Regions from separate parts of the Vogesella sp. XCS3 genome, predicted to be linked through region 2. Evidence: riboswitches for the same ligand, from Rfam matches in the RefSeq annotation. Region 2 holds a riboswitch; the other holds the start of a gene.
The links. Region 2 has a riboswitch for glycine ahead of gcvT (glycine cleavage system aminomethyltransferase GcvT). Riboswitches for the same ligand answer to the same signal wherever they lie in the genome.

Region 1 (3,394 bases), 1.2 Mb from region 2:
GGATATCGCATACCCAGTGCGCTACCTGGCCGGCTTCGGCGCTGCCGAAACCGCGGCTGGTGATGGCCGGGGTGCCAATGCGGATACCGCTGGTGACAAACGGGCTTTGCGGGTCGTTCGGCACCGCGTTCTTGTTGACGGTAATGCAGGCCGCGCCCAGCGCCGCGTCGGCGGCCTTGCCGGTGAGGCCTTTGTCGATCAGGCTCAGCAGGAACAGGTGGTCGTCAGTCTTGCCCGATACCACGGTATAGCCGCGCTGGCGGAACACCGCCACCATGGTGCGGGCGTTATCCAGTACCTGCTGCTGGTAGGTTTTGAATTCGGGTTGCAGCGCCTCCAGAAAGGCCACCGCCTTGGCGGCGATCACGTGCATCAGCGGGCCGCCCTGAATGCCGGGGAAAACCAGCGACTGCAGCTTTTTCACCAAGGCTTCGTCCGGGTTGGCCGCCAGGATCAGGCCGCCGCGCGGGCCGCGCAGCGTCTTGTGGGTGGTGGTAGTTACCACATGGGCGTGCGGCAGCGGGCTGGGGTAGAGCCCGGCGGCCACCAGGCCGGCCACGTGCGCCATGTCTACAAACAGCCAGGCGCCAACGCTGTCGGCAATCTGGCGCATGCGCGCCCAGTCCACCACCAGCGAGTAGGCGGAGAAGCCAGCTACCAGCATTTTTGGCTGGTGTTCGGTGGCCAGCCGTTGCACTTCGTCGTAATCAATGGCGCCGCTTTCCGTGTTGATGCCGTACTGCACAGCCTTGTAGATCTTGCCGGAAAAATTGACGCTGGCGCCGTGGGTAAGGTGGCCGCCGTGTGCCAGGCTCATGCCCAGGATGGTGTCACCCGGCTGCAGCAGCGCCATATACACCGCGGCGTTGGCCTGGCTGCCGGAGTGCGGCTGCACGTTGGCATACTGTGCACCAAACAGCTGGCAGGCGCGGTCGATGGCCAGCTGTTCCACCACGTCCACGTGCTCGCAGCCGCCGTAGTAGCGCTTGCCGGGGTAGCCCTCGGCGTACTTGTTGGTGAGCTGGGTGCCTTGCGCCTGCATCACGCGCGGGCTGGTGTAGTTTTCCGAGGCAATCAGCTCGATGTGGTCTTGTTGGCGCTGGTTTTCGGCCTGGATGGCGGCCCACAGTGCGTCGTCGAAGCCGGCAATCTGCATGTCTTGCGTGAACATATCTGTCTCCATGTCGTGTCTGGCTGCAGCGGCAGCCGTGTGCATGGCTCTTTGGCGGGGTGCCCAGGGTGCCGCGTAACGGCATGGGCGGGCAGGGGCATGGCTGGCACAAAGGCGAGGGCACCCGCCCGGCCATGCCGGACGATGCCCCCTCTGTCCCTTGTGCCTGAGATATTGCGGCGCGCGATTGCGTACCGGGTGTCCTTCGGCGAGGCGGCTTTGCGGCCAACCTTCTCTCCAGAGTGCCTCGCGTCCACAGTTCTTTTGCCTGAGAGTTTCTGGGGCGATTCCCCTTCGGCGCTGCCGCAAGGGCAGTCTCTCCTGTGGTTGCGGCCGGGGCAGGTATGGCACCTGTCAACCGGCGTGGCTTGCAGAATCTAGAAGACGGCGAGTGCCACTGTCAATGCGTGAGATGAAACTATCGATGTGCAAACGCAGCAAAACGCCGCCCCTTGCGCAGGGCAAGCAGGGCGGCGTAGCGGGCGTTTTGCCGGCTGGCTAGAACATGCCGTTGCCGTTAGCGTCTTTGGCCGGCACTGGCTGGATCACGTCCCAGTGCTCGGCAATCTTGCCGTCCTGCACGCGGAAGATGTCCACCACAGCCACGCCCAGCTCGCCTGGCTTGTCCTGGCTGTGCACGTGCAGCATCACCAGGTCACCGTCGGCCAGCACGCGCTTGATGCTGGCGCGGCTTTGCGGGTTATTGGCGCGGATCCAGCGCACGTAGTCTTGCAGCGGCGCAACGCCGTTGGCCACCTCCGGGTTGTGCTGGATGTAGCCGGGTGCTAGGTAGGTGGCTGCTTGCTCGGCGTCCAGTTTGCCGAAGGCGGCGTCGTAAAAAGCCAGCACCAGTGCCTTGTTGGCGTCCTCGCGCGGGCCGGCCAGCGCGGGCAGGGCGGTGCTGGCCAGGCTTGCGGCCAACAGGGTGGCGGTTAACAGGCGCTTCATTTGGCTGCCGCCACGGTAAAGCGCTGGCGATGGTGACGTGCCTGCTCGGCTTCATCGACGATGGCCACCGCCAGATCGGCCACGCTGATGCCGGCCGGGGCTTCGCCGTCCATCAGCAGGTCGTTGGCACCCAGCTGGTACTGGCCGCTGCGCTCGCCCGGTGCCAGCAAAGCTGGCGGCGACACGAATACCCAGTCCAGCACGGTTTCGTCTTGCAGCTTGTTCAGTGCCTGGCGTGCGCCTTCGGCGCCTTCCTTGTATTCGGCCGGGAAGTGCGGGGTGTCGATCAGCTGCAGGCCCGGTGCCACGTACAGGCTGCCCGCGCCGCCCACTTCGATGAAACGCGCCACGCCGGCGGCCTTGGTGCCCGCCACGATGGCATCGTGGCCTTGCAGGAAGAGTGTGCGGATGTCGGCTTTGTCCCAGCCCGGGTTGAAGGCGCTGATCACTACGTCGTGGCCGGCTACGTCACGGGCGATGGTGTCGGCGTCGTAGGCGTTGCTGGCCTTGACGGTAAGGTTGGCCGCAGCGGCAACGCGTTCCGGGCGGCTGACCAGGGCGGTAACGTGGTGGCCGCGGGCCAGCAGTTCCTGTTGCAGAGCTTGGCCGACAAAACCGCTGGCGCCGATGAGTGCGATGTTCATGCTGTGTCCTTTCGGGTGGGGTAGGGGAATAACTGCATGGTAGATCACGCGCCTGTGGCTGATAATCCGTTATGGAATTCAATCATTGTTAAGCTGAGGTTCACGATGGAAGCGCTACGCAGCATGGCAGTCTTTGCCGCGGTGATCGAGCAGGGTTCGATGAATGCAGCCGGGCGTGAGCTGGGCATGACCGCATCGGCGGTGAGCCAGCACGTACGGCGGCTGGAGCAGCAGCACCAGGTGGCGCTGCTGCACCGCACTACCCGCAAGCTCACGCTCACCGAAGCCGGCAGCGTGTTTTACCGCAGCTGCGCCGCCATGTTGGCCGCAGCAAATGAGGCCAACGTACAAATGGCGGCGCTGCGTGACGAGCCGGTGGGCGAGCTGCGTATTGCCGCCCCCAGCGGTTTTGCCGGCGGGGTGCTGGGGCAGGCGCTGGCGCCACTGCTGGCGGCCAACCCTGGTTTGAGCCTGCGCCTGTTTTTTCAGGACGAGATGATAGACCTGGTACAGCACCGCATCGACCTGGCGCTGCGCGCCGGTAACCAGCCGGATTCCACGCTGGTGGCGCGCCATCTGGCCGATTGGCCGTTTGTACTGGTGGCGGCGCCGGCCTATCTGGCGGCGCGCG
Region 2 (3,394 bases):
TGCTGGCTACCGCCACCACGCTGCTGCCGTATGCTTTCTGCGCCATGGCGCTGCTGGCGGTGATGCTGAAGCGCCACCGCCAGTTCACACGCCGCGACTGGTACGCACCGCTGGCGTTTTCGTTTGGCGGTTTCATCTTTGCCATGTGGACCATTTATGGCTCGGGTGCCGAGGTGGTGATGTGGGGCGTGCTGCTGCTGCTGGCCGGCCTGCCTATTTATCTGTGGCAGCTGCGCGAGCGGCTGGTGAAAGGCTAAGCAGGGCAGGGTAGCTTGCGGCCAACATGACAGCAGGCCCGGCGTACACGGTATGCCGGGCCTGGTTTTTTTGCGGCCAACCTTGGCCCTGCTCAGTCCAGCTTGAACGGAATCAGGTGGTTTTCGCCATGTAGCAGACAATGCGCCCCGATATCGTTTGCGCCAGGCATGGCAGTTTCTAGCAGAGGGGCACTCTCCGCCGCGCGGCCAAAAGCCTGGGCCGCGGCCCGTATCACCAGTGATTTTTCCAGCGGCGCCAAGTGTGCGGTAACGTGCTGCAGGGTATCGTGCAGCACGGTGGCGTATGGCCGGCCGGGGCCCGCCAGCCGCGCGGCATGTTCGCTATAGCTTTCCAGATTGGCAAGAATCTCGTCCATCGATAATGACGGCATGGCGTTCTCCTGTATGACCTGTGCCGTCAAACCCTGGTGGGCTGGCAGCGTGATGGCAGAAGGGTAAAAAGCGGGGGCTTGGTCTTGTGCCATGGCCATCTTGTGCGCTTGAGTTGTCCGGTATGTGTTGGCATGGTAAGCCGGGTGCTAATGTTTTTGCCGGCCAAAGGCCGTTGCTGCAAGACATTTGATAGCTATATAGCATAGCGCATTGGCTGTGCCTGTTCATCTGTTCAAAACCCGGCAAACCGCAGCCACAGTGCTGCCAAATCCAGCTTGCCAAGCCACGCTGTGGCAACGATAATGCGCGCATTCCGCAGGAGAGAGCGGTTTGCCCGCAGGGCAGAACCGCCGCCGAAGGCGCAAGTGCACCCGCAATCGCTCAGGCAAAAGGACTGCAAGAATCGGGGTTTTCCCCGCAGAATCTGGAGAGCGGCGCACAGGATGCGCCCACCGAAGGGGCTAACGGCGCAATGCCGGAAAATCTCAGGTGCAGGGACAGAGGGGTGTGAGAAACAGAGGAAACTCACGCTCGGACAAGGACCTGCCATGACAGCCCCGCAACGCACCCCCCTATACGAAGCCCATCTCGCCTCCGGCGCGAAAATGGTCGATTTTGCCGGTTGGGACATGCCCATCCATTACGGCTCGCAGCTGAAAGAGCACGAAATCGTGCGTAGCGACGCCGGCATGTTCGATGTGTCGCACATGACCGTGGTGGACATCACCGGTAGCGACGCCAAGGCCTGGCTGCAAAAGCTGATTGCCAATGACGTGGCCAAGCTGGGTTTCGAGGGCAAGGCGCTGTATTCCGGCATGCTGAACGAACAAGGCGGTGTGGTAGACGATCTGATCGTATACCTCACCGCTTTTGGTTATCGCATGGTCGTTAACGCCGGCACCACCGAAAAAGACCTGGCCTGGATGGACAAGCAGTCCGCCGGTTTCGATGTGAAGCTGCAAGTGCGCCGCGACCTGGCCATGCTGGCCGTGCAAGGCCCTACCGCCATCGACAAGGTGTGCAGCGTGAAGCCGGCGCTAGCCGACGCTATCCGCGCGCTGAAAGTGTTTCAGGGCCTGCCATCCGGCGAGTGGTTCTTTGCCCGCACCGGCTACACCGGGGAAGACGGCCTGGAAATCATGATTCCCGCTACCGAAGCCATCACCTTCTTCAACGAGCTGAAAGACGCCGGCGTGGCGCCTATCGGCCTGGGCGCCCGCGACACGCTGCGCCTGGAAGCCGGCATGAACCTGTACGGCCACGATATGGACGACAGCGTCTCCCCGCTGGAAGCCGGCATGGGCTGGACCATCGCCATGACCGAAGGCCGCGACTTTATCGGCCGCAGCGCGCTGGAAGCGCAAAAAGCCGCCGGCGTGGCCATGAAGCAGGTCGGCCTGGTGCTGGAAGGCCGTGGTGTACTGCGCGAAGGCCAGAAGGTTGTGGTAGACGGTATCGGCGAAGGCATCATCACCAGCGGCACCTTCTCGCCCACCCTCAAGCATTCCATCGCCATCGCCCGTGTACCGGCAGCCACCGGTGCTACCGCCCAGGTAGACCTGCGCGGCACGCTGACCGACGTGCGTGTGGTGAAAATGCCGTTCGTGCGTAACGGCAAGAAAGTTTTTGAATAAGCTGGTGTATAACGACGGGGCGAGCGAGCGCCTGCCCCGTTACACCAACACGACACATTTTTCTGGAGAGAAACGATGAGCAACATTCCTGCCGAACTGAAATACGTATCCAGCCACGAATGGCTGCGCCTGGAAGCCGATGGCTCCGTAACCGTAGGCATTACCGAGCACGCGCAAGAGCTGCTGGGTGACATCGTATTTGTCGAGCTGCCCGCCGTAGGCGCCAACCTGGCTGCCGAAGAGCAAGCCGGCGTGGTGGAATCGGTAAAAGCCGCTTCCGACGTATACGCCCCGATCGCAGGCCAAATCCTGGAAGTGAACGCCGAGCTGGAAGCCAACCCTGAGCTGGCCAACAGCGAGCCGTACGCCGCAGGCTGGTTCTTCAAGATCAAGCCGGCCAACGCTGCTGATCTGGACGGCCTGCTGGACGCCGCTGCCTACGCAGCCGAAATCGGCGCCTGATAAGACAGCCCTGCCATCGCAAGATGGCGGGGCATTTTTTTTTATTAGCCACGGAAACACACGCAAGGACACAAAAATGGCTGGCGGCGCTTGAGGCGAGTGCCACGACCAGGCTGCTACACCTTTGGCGCAGTACGCCCAGCTTTGGGTTACGCCGCAACAGGTTTGAGCTGTTGCCCTACCGGTGTTTTTTCGTGTGTTTTCGTGGCTAATCGATTAGACGGAATCGCAGACATGTCTCTCTCGCAACTCTTCAATCATCAAGAATTCATCGCCCGCCACATCGGCCCGTGCGATACCGAACAGCAGCAGATGCTGGCCGAAATCGGTGCCAGCTCGCTGGAAGACCTGGTGGCGCAAACCGTGCCCGCCGGCATCCGCTTTAACCGTGCGCTGGACCTGCCGGCTGCGCAGCGCGAAGTAGACGCCCTGGCCGACCTGAAAACCGTGGCCAGCAAGAACGTCATCAACAAATCGTTTATCGGTATGGGTTACTACCCGGTGATTACCCCCGGTGTGATCCTGCGTAACGTGCTGGAAAACCCGGGCTGGTACACCGCCTACACCCCGTACCAGGCTGAAATCGCCCAGGGCCGCCTGGAAGCACTGCTGAACTTCCAGCAAATGGTGATCGACCTCACCGGCCTG

Region 1: linked by a shared signal. The riboswitch ahead of glyA (serine hydroxymethyltransferase) and the one ahead of gcvT (glycine cleavage system aminomethyltransferase GcvT) in region 2 are both predicted to bind glycine.

Annotation. Positions count from the first base shown of each region.
Region 1 covers NZ_CP085530.1:453,643-457,036, forward strand. Annotated here, with positions in the region: gene glyA (serine hydroxymethyltransferase) at 1-1,171, opposite strand, end outside; glycine riboswitch at 1,321-1,416, opposite strand; glycine riboswitch at 1,418-1,505, opposite strand; gene LCH97_RS02000 (nuclear transport factor 2 family protein) at 1,670-2,119, opposite strand; gene LCH97_RS02005 (NAD(P)-dependent oxidoreductase) at 2,116-2,763, opposite strand; gene LCH97_RS02010 (LysR family transcriptional regulator) at 2,887-3,394, shown strand, end outside.
Region 2 covers NZ_CP085530.1:1,654,480-1,657,873, reverse strand. Annotated here, with positions in the region: gene LCH97_RS07855 (amino acid permease) at 1-257, shown strand, start outside; gene LCH97_RS07850 (hypothetical protein) at 350-742, opposite strand; glycine riboswitch at 957-1,057, shown strand; glycine riboswitch at 1,065-1,161, shown strand; gene gcvT (glycine cleavage system aminomethyltransferase GcvT) at 1,199-2,284, shown strand; gene gcvH (glycine cleavage system protein GcvH) at 2,360-2,746, shown strand; gene gcvP (aminomethyl-transferring glycine dehydrogenase) at 2,981-3,394, shown strand, end outside.